One region of the Maricaulis sp. ABE4_448 genome, then DNA from elsewhere that is predicted to be linked to it. Evidence: predicted binding sites of a transcription regulator. Region 1 holds the regulator's gene; each other region holds the start of a gene.
The links. Region 1 encodes LexA, which represses DNA repair genes until DNA is damaged. Its sites were predicted from a motif close to ATGTTCCNCTTGTGTTCC; they were not measured.
Positions count from the first base shown of each region.

Region 2: a site for LexA is predicted at 3,047-3,064, ahead of ACXAJV_RS01120 (YifB family Mg chelatase-like AAA ATPase). Genes of this name have one in related genera too.
Region 3: a site for LexA is predicted at 2,635-2,652, ahead of ACXAJV_RS00400 (VOC family protein). Genes of this name have one in related genera too.
Region 4: a site for LexA is predicted at 1,910-1,927, ahead of uvrA (excinuclease ABC subunit UvrA). Genes of this name have one in related genera too.

Region 1 covers NZ_JBSWXX010000003.1:421,589-425,760, reverse strand. The annotation lists gene trpC (indole-3-glycerol phosphate synthase TrpC) at 1-709, shown strand, start outside; gene lexA (transcriptional repressor LexA) at 803-1,498, shown strand; gene ACXAJV_RS11050 (ComEC/Rec2 family competence protein) at 1,572-3,623, opposite strand; gene gltX (glutamate--tRNA ligase) at 3,754-4,172, shown strand, end outside.
Region 2 covers NZ_JBSWXX010000001.1:212,137-216,308, reverse strand. The annotation lists gene ACXAJV_RS01125 (ATP-binding protein) at 1-1,123, opposite strand, end outside; gene ACXAJV_RS01120 (YifB family Mg chelatase-like AAA ATPase) at 1,362-2,897, opposite strand; gene gshB (glutathione synthase) at 3,103-4,050, opposite strand; gene ACXAJV_RS01110 (BON domain-containing protein) at 4,050-4,172, opposite strand, start outside.
Region 3 covers NZ_JBSWXX010000001.1:75,962-80,133, forward strand. The annotation lists gene rarD (EamA family transporter RarD) at 1-361, shown strand, start outside; gene ACXAJV_RS00390 (alpha/beta fold hydrolase) at 463-1,425, shown strand; gene ACXAJV_RS00395 (hypothetical protein) at 1,685-1,927, shown strand; gene ACXAJV_RS00400 (VOC family protein) at 2,163-2,492, opposite strand; gene ACXAJV_RS00405 (serine hydrolase domain-containing protein) at 2,728-3,867, opposite strand; gene ACXAJV_RS00410 (PfkB family carbohydrate kinase) at 3,933-4,172, opposite strand, start outside.
Region 4 covers NZ_JBSWXX010000002.1:457,467-461,638, forward strand. The annotation lists gene uvrA (excinuclease ABC subunit UvrA) at 1-1,871, opposite strand, end outside; gene ACXAJV_RS08670 (DUF2812 domain-containing protein) at 2,037-2,570, opposite strand; gene ACXAJV_RS08675 (PadR family transcriptional regulator) at 2,570-2,899, opposite strand; gene ACXAJV_RS08680 (single-stranded DNA-binding protein) at 3,713-4,172, shown strand, end outside.

The DNA.
Region 1 (4,172 bases):
CCGTGACGCCGCGCCCGTGCGCGGTTTTCTTGACGCGCTTAAAGCCGCCGCCCGCACTGACGGGCTGGGTCTCATCGCCGAGATCAAGAAGGCCAGCCCCTCCAAGGGGCTGATTCGTGCCGACTTCGATCCGCCCGCCCTCGCTCGCGCCTATGAAGCGGGCGGTGCAGCCTGCCTGTCCGTCCTCACCGACGGGCCCAGCTTCCAGGGCGCCGACGTCTTTCTCGGCGCCGCCCGTGATGCCGCCGCCCTGCCCGCCCTGCGCAAGGATTTCTTGTACGACACCTACCAGGTCGCCGAAGCGCGCATGCTGGGCGCGGACGCGATTTTGGTGATTCTCGCCGCCGTCGACGATGACACGGCCCGGCGCCTCTCCGACGAGGCCGAACGCTGGGGCATGGATGTCCTCGTCGAGGTCCATGACGATGCTGAGATGGAGCGCGCCCTCGATCTAAACGCGCCGCTGGTCGGCATCAATAACCGCAATCTGCGCACATTCGAGACCTCGCTGGAAACCTTCGAACGCCTCGCCCCACATGTCGGCTCCGGCCGTTTCCTGGTTGGCGAAAGCGGGATTTTCACGGCCGGGGACGCCCGCCGTCTGCAGCGGGCCGGCGCCCGGGCGCTCCTGGTCGGCGAGAGCCTGATGCGTCAGGAGGATGTCACGGCCGCGACGCGTGCGCTCATGACGCCGCCGGGCGGCGCTTGACGCGCCTGAGGAACACTTATAGAACAAACGGCAGAATTCCTGATTTGTTCCCGGCGTGAATCGTGTCGGGATTCGTCCAGACGAGGGCCTGTCGTGCTGACCCGGAAACAGAACGAACTCCTGCTCTTTATCCACAAGCGGATCAAGGAAACGGGCGTGTCGCCCTCCTTCGACGAGATGAAGGCTGCCCTGCAGCTGGCCTCGAAATCGGGTGTGCACCGGCTGATCACGGCGTTGGAAGAGCGCGGTTTCATCCGGCGCCTGCCGCACCGGGCCCGCGCCCTGGAAGTGCTCAAACTCCCCGAATCCGCCGCCAGCGCCAAGGCGCCGGTGCCGCCGGGCGATCTTGGCCCCAATGTCGTGCGCGCCAATTTCAACAAGCCGGAAGACAGCGAACGTGAAACTACGGTGGAGATCCCGGTGCTCGGACGCATCGCCGCCGGCGTGCCAATCTCCGCGATCCAGCACGAGACCGACCGCCTGCCCATCCCGGCGGACATGATCCGCGGCGGGGAGCATTTCGCGCTCGAGGTCAAAGGCGATTCGATGATCGAAGCCGGCATTCTCGATGGCGACACCGTGCTGATCCGCCGCTGCGAATCCGCCAATACCGGAGACATCGTCGTGGCGCTGGTGGATGACGAGGAAGCCACGCTGAAGCGCCTGCGCAAGAAGGGCGGCTCGATCGCGCTGGAAGCGGCCAATCCGGAATACGAGACCCGGATCTTCGGCCCCGACCGGGTCAAGGTACAGGGCCTGCTGGTCGGCCTGATCCGCAAGTATCACTGACGGGCCAGCGCCTGTACCGGAGGCAATCTGCCGTTCGGGTGCCGCCCCTCTGCCTTGCCTGAATTGATCCGATCTATCTGAAGCGATCCGGACGGGTCGTCCGGCGTGTGTGCCAGGGCGAGCGCGTATCGCGCGGCAGGACATGGTTGATGACGAGCTCACCGCTCGCCGCTTCCCGGATCAGTGCCCCGCCCTGCCTTGCCAACACACTACCGTCGATCACACGGGCGGCACAGGTGCGGATCCGGTGGTCCGGAATGCGCACCCGCGTCACGATCAGCCCCGCCAACCGGCAATCCTCTGCCAGGCTCTCCAATCCCTCGAGCAGCGCGAACACGGTCCCTCCCGCTGTGCGGCCGGTGCATCCTGTATCGTCGCAAGCCAGCGTCAGGCGGACCGGCCGCTCGTGCTCCCCCTCGGCCTCCAGGAAGACCCGAACCGGAAAACGGCTGCGCCGGCGGTCGCTGACCGCCCAGCCCTCCGCCTCATCCCCCTGAGCCAGCACGACGCCGTCACGCGTTACGAAGAGATCCGGACGAGGCCCGCTCGCCCAGATCGCGATCGTGACCAGCATCACACCGATCCCCGGCGCCCGCCACAGCCCCCGCGCGGCACAGGCAATGGCAAATCCGCAGCCATAGAGCGCCAGCACCCATCCCGGCGCGGACGGTATCGCGCGCTCCGCACCCGGCCAGTCCGCCACCATGTGGGCCAGCGTCAGAACCAGGTCGAGCCCGAATCCCATGACAGCCAGCGGCACACCGTCCAGGCCCAGCGGCATCAGGAACAGCGCCAGCACACCGGCCGGCATCACCAGCAGGGTGAAGACCGGCATGACGATAAGATTGCCGACCAGCCCCCAGGCCGCGACGCGGTGAAAGTGAAAAGCGGCAAAGCCCGATGTCGCGACACCGGCGACCAGGCTGGTCATGCCCAGCCCGCCGAAAAATTGCCGCAGGCCCCGGCCCGGATCGAGCGGCGCGGGCGGCGGCCGCTTCGCCTGCCAGACCTGCGCCGCAGCGATCAAGGCAGCCACGGCGGCAAAGGACATCTGGAACCCTGGCGTGACCACGGCTTCCGGCGTCAGGAGGAGAACGGCCGTCATGGCGATGGCCAGCGTGTGGAAGGAGAGCACCCGGCGCCGGGCCAGAAGCGCGCCCAGCGCCGAGACCGTCATGATGAAGGCGCGCTGGGTCGGGATGGCCCCGCCCGACACGGCGAGATACATCGCCGCGGCGGCCAGCGCCGCCAGGGCCGCCGGAACGGCAGGATCGTGACGCCGAGACCAGCCGCCCAGCCCGGCCGCCATCATGCGCACGGCAAAGAAGACACCGCCGGCGAACAGTCCCATATGCATGCCGGAAATCGCCAGCATATGCCCCAGCCCCGCATTGCGCAGGGCGTCGACATCGGCCGGGTCCAGCCGCGAACGGTCGCCGGTCAGAAGCGCTGCCGCGAGCGCGGCCGAGCGTCCGGGAAGCTGTTGCGCAATGCGTTCGGCCATCCGCCAGCGCAGTTGCGCGATCCAACGCCGGACCCGCTCCTGTTCGATCTGCGGCCCTGGCTGCGCCGGTGCAACGGCGTATCCGGTTCCCGCGATACGGGCGAAGAAAGCATGAAAGGCAAAATCATAGCCGCCCGGAATCGCGGCCGGCCGCGGCGGCGACAGCACCGCCTCCAACGAAACCGGGTCGCCGGGCCGCAATTCCCCCGGCTCGCCCAGCACCCGCACGGAATAGCCAGACCTCTCATCCGTGGCCGGAACCCGGATCACCAGCCTTTGCCGGCCGCTGCCGCTGCGCTCGATCGCGCCAAGCCAGCCGGTGAGCGGCACCACATCGTTACGCGTATCGATCGCGGGAATGACCGCCGCGCCGGCGATCCGCGCTTCGGTCCGCATCTGCCCCGCCAGAAGCCCCGCGGCGAAAACGGCCGTCAGCAAGGCGAAACGCCGGAACCGGTCCGGGCCACGCCAAACAGCGGCAAGGCCAAGCACCAGGGTTACGCCAGCCAGCATCGGCATGCCGGTAGCAAGCGGGGTCGCCAGCGTCATGGATGCCCCCGCCGCCAGTCCGAGCGCGAACAGGATCGCCGGGCTGAAATAGTTTTCAGTCCCGTTGCTCAATACCGGCTTTTTAAGGCGGCCTGCCGCCGATCGGGGCAGGCTTGCGGCGAGATGAAGCACGAAGCAGCCTTCGGTCTATCGCAAAAGCTGATATTCATGCTAACACGACTTTCCCTTCCCGCAGCGCAGCATGAATTCGCACGTGCAAAACAACGAGAACCCCATCCGCACCCGCTTCGCCCCGTCGCCGACGGGCTTCCTGCATATTGGCGGCGCCCGTACCGCGCTTTTCAACTGGCTCTTCGCCCGGCATCACGGTGGCGCCTTCTATCTTCGCATCGAGGATACCGACCGCGCCCGCTCGACCCAGGCCGCGATCGACGCGATCCTGGAGGGTCTGACCTGGATGGGTCTGGACTGGGACGGCGATGTCGTTTCCCAGTTCGAACGCGCCCCGCGCCATGTTGAGGTCGTCGACGAACTGCTGGCCGCCGGCAAGGCCTTCAAATGTTATTGCACGACCGAAGAGGTGCAGGTGCTGCGCGACCAGGCCTTTGCCGAGGGCCGTGCCCTGCGCTCGCCTTGGCGCGAGCGCCCGGCCAGTGATGC
Region 2 (4,172 bases), on a different contig from region 1:
GTTCCGCAGCACCGCGTTCAAAATGCTCGAACAGGGTCTGCTGATCGGCTTCGGCGATGCCGGGCCCGGTATCGCTGACCGAGAGCGCCAGACGTACCGCGCCATCCGCGCCGGGTGTGCCGTTAATGTCGACCCGCACACCGCCGGACCGGGTGAATTTCACTGCATTGCCGATCAGATTGAAGAGGATCTGGCGCAGGCGCGCGGCGTCGCCGATGACACGCACCGGCGCACCCGCGGCATGGACGACCCCGATTTCCAGGCCCTTTTCCCGGGCTGGCGGCGCGGCAAGTTCGACGGTCTCGCGCACCAGTTCGACGACATCAACCGCTTCGGGGCGCAGGTCGAGCTTGCCGGCCTCAAGGCGCGACAAATCGAGAATGTCATCCACCATCGCCAATGCATGATCGGCCGATGTGGCGATCGAGCGGACATAGTCGGCCTGGTCCGGACGCAGCGGCGTGGCTTCCAGCAGGCGGGCAACGCCGAGCGCGCCGGCCAGCGGCGTGCGCAATTCATGCGTGACCGCGGCGAAGAACAGGGACTTGGCACGCTGCGACGCTTCCAGATCGTCATGCGCCTCACGGCGGCGGGTGACATCGCGGCCGACGGAGATCACACCGCCATCGTCGGGGAGGAGGCGCTCGTCCCATTCGATCCAGAGCGGACCGGAGCGCGTGCGCATCAGCATTTCATAGCGGCGCTGGTCGGCGGTTGAGACCGGCGGCGCGACGGAGAACCAGCGGCCGACCCAGTCGGTGCGCTCGCCGCCAAAGGCCTTGAGAAAGGCGGCATTGACGTAGAGCACGCGGCCGCTGTGGCCGCGCACCAGCATCAGCTCGCCGGCCGCGTCGAGCGCTGTGAGAAGAACGGCATCGAGCGAGGGTTCGGCCTGCAGCCGGCGCGGCTCGGTTTTTCTGGCTTGGCCGGCGTGGTCGACGCCACAGCCCGCCGCACGCCGGAACTTGGGGTCACTCGCAGACGCAAGCTCAGCCCCGGCGCCCGCGCGCCGGCCTGTGTCGTCCTGCCTGTCACCCTCGCCCGGGGCGCCGGCGCGGGACCCATCCCGCGGCGGCGCCCCGGGCAGGAGCCCGGAGGATCCGTCTTCGCCGTCCCGTTTCATGCCCTCCTGTCTAACAGGGGACGGTTAACGAAGCGTCGTGACCGGCCCGCGCCCGCGCGCAGCGCAACGCCGCGCGTGGTCCAACGCCGGGCGCAATCCGGCATTGGCAGGAGGTTGCGCCGCACCGGATTGCGCCCGGGCCTCCGGAGCCCGGCTCTGAGCTGGCGCTCACAACGGCGCCCTCTGCCTTGCCAAAGATGGACCGGCCACAACACGGCGATCCGCTTGATCATGCTGCCTACTGCGCGGCCAGCATCCCACCCGCAGACACCTGCGTCGCCTCGAACAGGCCGCGCCGGCAGGCCAGCGCTTCGGCAATATGGACCCGGCGCACACCCTCCTGACCTTCCAGGTCAGCAATGGTCCGGGCAACGCGCAAGACGCGGTGATAGGAGCGGGCGGTGAGATTGTGCGCCGTCGCGGCTTCGTTGAGCAGGGCCTCGCCCGGCCGGTCCGGTGTGGCGACATGGTCGAGTATGTCGGTTGGCAGATGCGCGTTGAGAAAACCGCGCGCGGTCTGGATGTCGCGGGCGCGGGCAACACGCCGGGCAGCCTCGGTTGAACCTTCGGCCGGTGGCGGTAACGCCAGATCGGCCGGCGTGACGGCCGGAACGTGGATTTGCAGGTCGATCCGATCGAGCATCGGACCGGAGATGCGCGCCTGGTAGTCGCGGGCGCAGCGCGGACCGCGGCGGCAGCCGGTTCCGCCATCCCCGCCGCCGCCACAGCGACAGGGATTCATGGCAGCAACCAGTTGAAAGCGTGCCGGGTAGACGATGTGGGCATTTGCCCGGGCGACAGTGATCGAGCCGGTTTCCAGGGGCTGGCGCAAACTGTCGAGCACCTGGGGATGGAATTCCGGCATTTCGTCCAGGAACAGAACCCCGCGATGCGCCAGTGAGGCCTCGCCGGGCCGGGCGCGCATGCCCCCGCCCACCATCGCTGCCATCGAGGCCGAATGGTGCGGCGAGCGGAAGGGACGGGTCCGCGTCAGCCGGCCGCGCTCGAGCAGGCCGGCGACCGAGTGGATCATCGAAACATCGAGCAGTTCTTCCGGTGCCAGGGCGGGCAAGAGGCCCGGCAGGCGCTCGGCCATCATCGACTTGCCCGAGCCGGGCGGACCGACCATGAGGAGATTGTGATGCCCGGCAGCAGCGATCTCGAGCGCACGCTTGGCGGCTTCCTGGCCGCGCACCTGTGCGAGGTCGGGTCCCGTGCCGGCATCGAGCAGTTCACCCGGTACCGGGCGGGCGAGCACCTGGGTGCCCTTGAAGTGGTTGATCAGCTGGATCAGCGTCGCCGGTGCAAGAATGGCCAGATCGCCGCCGGCCCAGGCCGCTTCGGCACCGCTCGCTTCCGGACAGATCAACGACAGGCCGGCCGCGTTGGCGGCAACCGCCGCCGGCAGCGCGCCGGGCGACGAGCGGATGCGCGCATCCGCGCCCAGCTCACCGAACACGAGATGCCCCTCGACCGCGTCCTTGGGCAGAATGCCCATTTCCGCGAGCACGCTGACAGCGATCGGCAGGTCAAAATGCGCGCCCTCCTTGGGACGGTCGGCCGGCGCGAGATTGACGATCAGCCGCTTGGACGGCAGCGAAAGCCCCAGCGCCGCAAACGCCGCTCGCACCCGCTCCCGGCTTTCAGTGACCGCCTTGTCGCCCAAACCGACGACCGAGAAGATCGGCTGCTGGCCACCTGCCACCTGAACTTGTACGTCAACCAGGCCCGCTTCGGCCCCGTCGAACGCCACCGATGTCGTTCGCGCCGCCATGCTTTCTCCCTGACGAACCGGGAAACAGAATCGGCGAGCAGCCGCATGTGTCGCAGAATCCCACTCATCGTGCCATTCTGCCACAACCACCCGTCGACCACCCTAAAGGCCTATTATGACAGGGTTTTCCACAGACCCTGTCCACACCCGGATCAAAACAGGAACACAGAGTGAACGAATACACCTGACACGTCAAGCGTGTATTTTACGCCGCCAGCTTTTTCGCGACACAATCCCAGAAAACGGCGCAGGTATCGATCCCGGAGAAGCGTTTGAGCTCCTGCACACCGGTCGGCGAAGTGACGTTGATTTCCGTCATCCGGCCGCCGATCACATCGATCCCGACCAGGACCAGACCCCGCTCGCGCAGGATCGGTCCGATCGCAGCGCAGATGGCGCGGTCGGCGTCATCAAGATCGGACGCCTCGGCGACACCGCCGACATGCATGTTCGATCGGGTCTCGCCTTTTTGCGGTACGCGGTTGATCGCACCAACCGGCTCGCCATCGATCAGCAGAACGCGCTTATCGCCCTTCTCGACCGCCGGCAGGAAGGCTTGGGCGACGACGGGTTCACGCGATTGTGCAAAGAACATTTCCAGCAGCGAGGAGAAGTTGCCGTCACCGGGGCGCAGCCGGAAGACACCCGCGCCGCCATTGCCGTAGAGCGGCTTGATGATGATGTCGGAATGCGTGTCACGAAAGGCGCGCAGCGCGCCGATATCGCGCGAGATCAGCGTCGGCGGGATCAGGTCCGGGAACATCAGCGGCAGAATCTTTTCCGGACTGGAGCGCACCCAGGCCGGGTCGTTGAGCACCAGGGTCCGGCCCTTGAGAAATTCCAGGATGTGCGCGGCGGTCTGGTAGGCCATGTCGAAGGGCGGGTCCTGGCGCATCAGGACGACATCGACATCCTCGGCCAGGTCCAGCATGACCGGCTCGCCGAGATCGGCATGATTGCCCTGCTCGTGCCGCACAGTCACCGGACGCGCCCGCGCCAGCACACGGCCCTGCAGCCAGACCAGCTGGTCGGGATGGTAGACGAAGAGCTCGGCGCCGCGGGCCTGGGCCTCTTCCATAAGGGCGAACGTGGTATCTGCATCCACATTCACCGTCTCGATCGGGTCCATCTGGACCGCAACGCGCATGGTCATCAACGTGTCTCCGGGGCACCCAGCAATTGCGGTCCGGAGTTAGGGGTTTCCACCGCCGGATCAAGAGCCGGACGCGCTTCCCCTTCACACACTTCTGCCCGCAGTTCGCCGCGGGCCGGCAG
Region 3 (4,172 bases), on a different contig from region 1:
CTTCAACCTGCCCATCGCGATCGTCGGGCTCACCATCCTGCAGCTGAACGGGCTGGGTCATTTCCAGGAGAGCCCGGTCCAGGCGCTGATGCTGATGGCGGCCGGTCTGGTGACGGTGGTGCCGCTGCTGCTCTACGCCATCGGCGTGCGCGGGCTGCACCTGTCGACCATGGGTCTGCTGCAATTCATCGCGCCCTCCATGCAGTTCGCCATCGGCGTGATGGGCGGTGAGACCTTCACCGCCTCCCACCTCGTCACCTTTGCCTTCATCTGGGCCGGTGTCGGCATGTTCGCCTACTCCACCCTGCGGCGGCAGAAGAAGCGGGCCATCGCCGCCGAGGCCCAGGCGGAAGCGGAATAGTCCATCCGGCTGCGGCCTTGACCAAGCCGAGTGCCTGTTCTCTCCTGCGCCGCAACAATAATCGCCTGATCCCCAACACGTTTCAGGACCGGAGAGGCCCGATGACCGATTTCCCCCCCGCCACGCGTATCGCCACGAACGGCATCACGCTTGCCGTTCACCTTGCCGGACCGGAGGACGGGCAGCCGCTCATCCTCGCCCATGGCTGGCCCGAACTCGCCTGGTCCTGGAAGAACCAGATCGGTGTGCTGGCCGAGGCCGGCTACCGGGTGATCGCACCCGATCTGCGGGGGTTTGGCGGGTCGGACTGTCCCGAAGACGCCGATGCCTACGATATCGACACGCTGGTGGGCGACCTGACCGGCCTGCTCGACGCGCTGGGCCATGAGACCGCCGTCTTCGCCGGCCATGACTGGGGCGGGATCATCGTCTGGCATGCCGCCATGCTGGCTCCGCAGCGGGTCGCCGGCGTCATCGGTGTCAACACGCCCCACCTGCCCCGCGGCGCCGAACCGCCGACGCACTATTTTCGCGAAGTCGGTGGAGAGGATCACTACATCCTGCGCTTTCAGGAGCCGCGCTATGCGGAAAGCCGGTTCGAAGGCCGCGAAGACGATTTCTTCGCTTTCATTTTTGGCGCTCCACCCTCAGGGCCGCTGGAAGAACACTTTCCCGCCATCACCCACATCCCCAAACAGTTCGAGGCGTTCAAGAGCAGACCTGAAGCCCGTATCGTCGTCAGTCCGGAAGACCGCGCCGTCTATGCCGATGCCTATCGCGCCACGGGCTTCACACCGGGCATCAATCTCTACCGGAATTTCGACGCCAACTGGCAGCGCATGGGCGGCGTCGACCACCGGCTTGGCATGCCCTGCCTGATGGTCTCGGCCGAAAAGGATTTCATGTTGCCGCCGAAGCTGGCCAGCTGGATGCCCGCCCTGTGCAAGGACGTGGAATTCCAGATCATCGAAGGCTGCGGCCACTGGACGATGTGGGAAGCTCCGGAACTGCTGAACGCCCACATGCTGGACTGGCTGCAACGGCGTTTTCCGGCTGAGGGCTAATTGGCTTAAGGCTCCAATTTCTATGCCCGCAGGCCATCGCGGCGGCCTGTCATCAAAATTTGATGCGTAAGACCTCCCCTTTGTGTAAGATTGAAGTTGGTGATTCTCCGCCGACGGGTGCGGTATCGCCGACCAGAAAGCTAGTTAGTAGATAGACAGATAGAAAAGAAGTGAGAGCCGAATGAAAAACAACCGACTTCGAGGCTGCTCTTTGCAATAAATTTGCATGGGTTTAGCCTCCAAAATACGGAGGCGACTTGTGAAAGTTGCTATTGGAAAAGACTTCGATGCGAATATCGAAGTTACAGAGTTTTACACCACTCGAGCATGGCTTGTTCGGGGATCGTTCATTACTGCTGCCCTCGCTTTGCTTGGGTCGGGTGCTTACGGGCTGTTGGCATCAGATTGGTCTGCCGTGTTCCGGGTTTGGAATATTTCTGGACCGGTAATGACCTTCCTGATGGGCCAATACTTCTCGACAGGAAAGCGTCAGCTGGAATAGGTGCAAGTTGGGTACTCGCGTCCAGATGGATTTGTCAGATCGTTCCTACGACCGCCTCAAGCGGCTGAAGGAAATTTCTGACTCTTCTTCGTATTCCGAGGTAATGCGGGACGCCTTGCGGCTCTACGAGTACTTGCTCAGTGCGCATGCCGACGGCTCATCCTTCATCATCAAAAACGGGGATGACGCCAAGAAGGTCGATATATTCTTACCCATATAGCCAATTGTTGGCGCGTCAGAACTGATCGACGAGAATGGTGCGGCCGTCCGGGTCTTTCAGCACGAAATGCGCCGGGCCCTCATCGCCGGACGTGCCGGTTTCCGGCTCGACACCCTTGTCCTTCAGCGCCTTTTCCAGCGCGCGGGCATCGGACGGGTTGAAGGTGAGCAGATCCTCTTCGAACATGCCTTGGAACAGGCCGATCTTGGCCTCGCCGCTCTTCAGGATCAGCCAGTTCTGCTCGACATCGCCGTCAAGCTTTTCAAACCCCAGCGCCTCGTAGAAGGCCAGCGATTTGCGGATATCCTTCACCGCCAGCGAAACCGAGAAATGTCCCAGATACATGCGCGTCTCCTGCCGTCTCCGGGTCACAGGCTAGCGGCAGAGTTCCAGGAAGTCTCGGAGAAACGGTAATTTATCCTTCCCCTTGATGGGGAAGGGGGACCGCGCCGAAGGCGTGGTGGATGGGGTGGCGGCGAGGTATCGGCAAACGCACGCAGAACAACGGACCACCGGGGTTCACCCCTTCCGGCCCAGCGCTACGCGCTGGCCCACCTTCCCCATCAAGGGGAAGGATGGTTCACAAACACCCGTAGACCGCCTCGATGATGCGCGTGGGGCGGGGGTCACCGGCGAGATAGTGCTGCTGGCGGTTCATCACATAGGCGCCGGTCAGGCGCCGGACCGGATCGGCGAAGGCACAGGACCCGCCCCAGCCGGAATGGCCCACGGCCTCCGGCGTCGGGCCGTAGAATTGCGTGCGGGTATTGCGCATCACGCCGGCCGCCCAGGACAGATCGAAAGGCAGCACCTTGTCGGGCCCGGCAACGCGCTCCTTCACCAGCGCCTCCAGTGTCGCCGCCGACAGGAAGCGCTTGTTGTCCAGCTTGCCGTCGAGCGCATAGACGCCCATCAGGCGTGCCAGGGCAGACGCGGTCGCATGGGCGTTGGCGGCGGGAAACTCCGCCTTGCGCCATTCCGTGGCGCCGCGGCGGCCAGGCGAGGACCAGGCCTTCAGGAAGGCCAGTTCGCGCGGCCGCGTCCGCTCGCCCAGATCGGGCACCTGGCGGGGCATGGCGTGCTCGGCCGTGCGGGCGTGCTCGCTTTCGGGCAGGCCGACATGGAAGTCGATCCCGGCCGGCCCGCAGATATCCTCGCGCAGGATGGCGCCGATCGACCGGCCGTCGGTACGGCGCGCCAAGGCATCGGCGATGAAGCCGAAGGTGACCGGGTGATAGCCCGAGCCGGTGCCCAGCTCCCACAGCGGCGCCTGGCGGGCCAGGCGATCCTCGATCTTGGCAGCATCGAACCAGTCGCCCGCATCCATCTCCTCGGCGATGCCCGACAGGCCGGCCTGGTGCGACAGCGCCTCGGCCACCGTGACCCGCGACTTCCCGCCCGCGGCGAATTCCGGCCAGTAGTCGGCCACCGGCAAATCGTACTGCAGGAGACCGCGATCGACGAGTTTGGCCATGACCAGCGCGGCAACCGCCTTTCCAGTTGAATAGACCGGCACCAGCGTGTCGGCCTGCCAGTCCCGCGATTTCTTGCGGTCGGCCCAGCCGGCATGGATGTCGACGACCGTCTCGCCATCAATGCGCAGGGCGAAACCGGCGCCGATCTCGTCCTGATCGGACCAGTTGGCGAGAAACGCGTCGCGGACGGGCTCGAAACCCGGCGCAACATGGCCGTGGACGGCGGGGAGTGTGTCGGTGGTCATGACGATCTGGCTAACCCGTTCCGGGGCACCCGAGCAAGGGCGATACTGAGGCGTCGCCGCCGTGCCTAGATCGCTTCGGCCTCATAGCGCACCAGGGGCTGGCGCAGCACATCCGCCGCGGCGACAATCGGCAGTTCCGGCGCCTTCCATTCATGCGCCCGCATCACGACGGAGACCGTGGCCGCCACGGCGTGTTCGAGCGCGGCTTTCGGTTCCGCTCCATTGACGATGGCGCCGACAAACGCCGCCGTCAGAACGTCGCCCGTGCCTTTCGGCGCATCGGGGATGCGTTCATGCGTGACCAG
Region 4 (4,172 bases), on a different contig from region 1:
CCGACGACTTTCACCGTGCGCTTCCTGTCGATCTTGCGGCGCTTCTCCGGCACTTCGATACGGCGCGTGCCGGCAAGATACTGGCCGGTCAGGCTTTTCGGATTGGCCATGACTTCCTTGGGCGTGCCCTCGGCGACGATTTCACCGCCATGCACACCGGCTGCGGGACCCAGATCGACGACATAATCGGCGGTCAGGATGGCTTCCTCGTCATGCTCGACGATGATGACCGTATTGCCCAGATCGCGCAGCCCCTGCAGGCTTTCCAAGAGGCGGGTATTGTCGCGCTGGTGCAGGCCGATGGAGGGCTCGTCGAGCACGTAGAGCACGCCGGTCAGGCCCGAGCCGATCTGGCTGGCCAGGCGGATGCGCTGGCTTTCCCCGCCCGACAGCGTGCCCGAGGCACGGTCGAGGGTGAGATAGTCCAGACCCACATCGACCAGGAATTTCAGGCGTTCGCGGATCTCCTTGAGGATGCGCTCGGCGATCTGCTTGTCCTTCGGCGACAGTGTCTCATAGACCGCGGTGAACCATTCTTCAGCCTTGCGGATGGAGAGTTTCGAGGCGTCGGAAATGTCCTGGCCGTCGATCTTCACGCTCAGCGCTTCCGGCTTCAGGCGCCGGCCGCCACAGGTCTCGCAGGGCTGGGAGGACTGGAAGCGGGCGAGATCCTCGCGCACCCAGCTACTGTCCGTCTCGCGCCAGCGCCGCTGCAGGTTGGGGATCACGCCCTCGAAGGGCTTTTTCGTCTCGAATTTCCGAAGCCCGTCCTCATAGACGAAGGTGACGTCTTCCTTCGTGCCCCACAGCACGACCTTGCGGAAATCCTCCGGCAAGTCGCGCCAGGGCGTGAACATGTCGCCGCCGAAATGGCCGGCCAGCGCCTGCAGCGTCTGCTGGTAGAGTTTCGAGGTCGCCCGGCTCCAGGGCGCTATGGCACCGTCGGACAAGGGCTTGTCGCCGTCGGGTACGACGAGATTCTCGTCGAACTTCAGCGACTGGCCGAGCCCGTCGCAGGTCGGGCAGGCGCCGACCGGATTGTTGAAAGAGAAGAGGCGCGGCTCGATCTCCTCGATGGTGAAACCGGAGACCGGGCAGGCGAACTTCTCCGAGAAGATCATGCGCTCGGCCTTGCCCTTCTCGTCGGTTCGGTCGGCCGACTCGGCCACGGCAATACCGTCGGCCAAGCGTAGCGCGGTTTCCAGACTGTCGGCGAGGCGGCTTTCAAGGCCCTCCTTGATCACCACCCGGTCCACCACAACGTCGATATCGTGCTTGAACTTCTTGTCGAGCGCGGGGACCTCCTCGAGCGTGTAGAACTCGCCATCCACCTTCACGCGCTGGAAGCCGGCCTTCAGCCATTCGGCGAATTCCTTGCGGTATTCACCCTTGCGGCCGCGCACGACGGGCGCCAGCAGATAGAGGCGGCTGCCATCGTCGAGCGCCATCAACCGGTCGACCATCTGGCTCACCGTCTGGCTCTCGATGGGCAGGCCGGTGGCGGGCGAATAGGGCACGCCGACGCGCGCCCACAACAGGCGCATATAGTCGTAGATCTCGGTCACCGTGCCGACGGTGGAGCGCGGGTTCTTCGAGGTCGTCTTCTGCTCGATGGAGATGGCCGGAGACAGACCCTCGATCGAGTCCATGTCCGGCTTGGCCATCAGCTCCAGGAATTGGCGCGCATAGGCCGACAGACTTTCCACATAGCGTCGCTGGCCCTCGGCATAGATCGTGTCGAAGGCGAGCGAGGACTTGCCCGAGCCCGACAGGCCCGTGAACACGATCAGGCTGTCACGCGGCAGCTCGACGGAAACATTCTTCAGATTGTGCTCGCGTGCGCCCTGCACGCGGATTTTGTCGAGCGCCATGACCGAGCTGAATCCCGTTTGAACCGAAGTAAAGGCGCGGAACACTATGAGAACGAAATCGTCTGTGTCCTGCGGCGTATACTGTTTTCACATAAGGCCATGCCGCCCAAGCGTCCAGTCAGTGACACGCGCTTCCTGACACCGTTGTGGCGGGAGGCGGCGGTCTCAAACAGAGGCTTTGCGTCGAAGACGTTCGATTTTGCGCTGTACCAGCACGTATTCCGTTGCCGCGAGGCCGGCCAGGGTCGCTGCCACCACACCAAAAAGGAAGCTGAAACCCTGCATCCAGTACAGCAGCGCCAGTGTCAGCAAGGTCACGACGGCACTGATGATAGCGCTGGACTGCGCGACGCGCTGGTATTTGACGATCTGCGATGGTGCGTCGGTGAAGAAATCGACCGTCGCCTCGCTGCCGGGCCGGGTGCGTACATACACCCAGGAATGACAGGTACACACCAGCTCCCACCCCGCGTCAGCACAGAACACCGCATAGTCCGGGGTGGTTTCGGACATGAAGTCGTGATGATAGCGGACCTCGCAGGGTTCGCCCTTGGCAAACTTGAACAGAAAATACGCTTTCACAGCGACAAGGTGCCAGCCATCGCGGGCCATGCGCTCAAGCCAGCGGGCTTCGGCGCTGTCTTGCCACATGAAAAACACCCCGATGCGCCAGATTGTCCGTTCCTGTTCGTGGGTCATCAGTCCGCCTTTCCGATCAGCGCCAGCGCCTGCTGTCCGTGTTCGACCATCTCTTCCAGCCGGCTGATTTGCTCGCCAAGCGCCGCAGCGCCGGTCTTCGTGAGCCGGAAAGTCTTGCGCCGGTTGCCGGATTCAGAGCTGGCTCTGGCGATCCATCCGCGTTCGGTGAGCGTCGTCAGGGCGCCATAGAGCGTGCCCGGTCCAATGCTGACGCGTCCGGCACTGATCTTTTCTGCCTGCTGTGCGACGGCGTAGCCGTGCCTGGGTTCGGCGAGTGCGATCAGAATGTAGAACATCGCTTCACTCACCGGCGGTAGGGAATCGGACATCGGGCCTCCAACATCGTTACTATATCGCCTCCCGATATAACGTCAATCGATATATCGGGAGGCGATATAGAGGGGTGCGTCTCGCTAGCAGCCGGATTCTTGCCGGCGGCAAGATGGCAACATGGTGTGAAGGGGCGAGCTGAGCGGCTTGTGATCTGTCTTGGCGGCGCGGGCAATGTCGTGGCCGTTGCCGAGGCCGAGGAGGTCTTCCTTGCGCAGGTCTTTGGGTTCTGCGGCGACTGATCCGGACGAGATGAGCGTGATGCAGGCGGGGAAGACTGTCTTTCCGGCATGTAGTTCGGGGCGGAACCACCGTCAGAATGGAGGCGATGTCCGCATCTTGTGTCGCGTTGCGGTCCGCCGGAAGCATGCTATATTTCTGGAGCGGGGATGAGCCTCTCGGCCCACCCCCTGTCCTTAGACTACGAATAGGACCCGGATCCGCAATTGCCAGGTGGTCCGGGTCTTTTTCATGTCAAAGGCGATGATAAGCGGAAAAAATCCCATACCATCGTCTCCAGTTTGAAAACAAAGCCCCTAAAAGCAGAAACAGAGGGGGCTACGGTCAGGGTGGCTCATCCTCCCTGATGCGCCGCTGGCCCGGCGCTGCTGCTTTCGCCTTCAAAACCGTTTGCGCTCATTCGTGGTGGCCAGCGTCACGATCGGCTGCGTCTGTGCTCCCGACCTCTCTGGACTCTCGCCAGCCCCTCCTTTCAAATCGGCGCGACTCGCGGGCCGCGTTGACCTGCGGAACATAATGTGAACAAATGGGCTGTCCGTAAAGGGCGGCCGCGACAAGACGGAGCAAGGGCGATGGCGGGAAGCGTCAACAAGGTAATCCTGGTGGGCAATCTGGGCCGCGACCCGGAAATCCGCCGCATGAATAATGGCGATCCGGTGGTCAACCTGTCGATCGCCACGTCGGAGAGCTGGCGAGACAAGAATTCCGGCGAGCGCCGCGAGAAGACCGAATGGCACCGCGTCGTGATCTTCAACGATCAGCTGGCCAAGGTCGCCGAGAACTACCTGAAAAAGGGTATGAAGGTTTACATCGAGGGTCAGCTGCAGACCCGCAAATGGACCGACCAGAACGGCCAGGAGAAATACTCCACCGAAGTCGTGCTGCAGCGTTTCCGCGGCGAGCTGCAGATGCTCGACGGCAAGGGCGAGGGCGGTGGCTCCTTCCAGGGCTCGTCCGGCGGCGGCTATGACAACAGCTTCGGCAGCCAGGGTGGCCAGGGCGGCGGTTCGCGCCCGATGGAAGGCCCCAAGG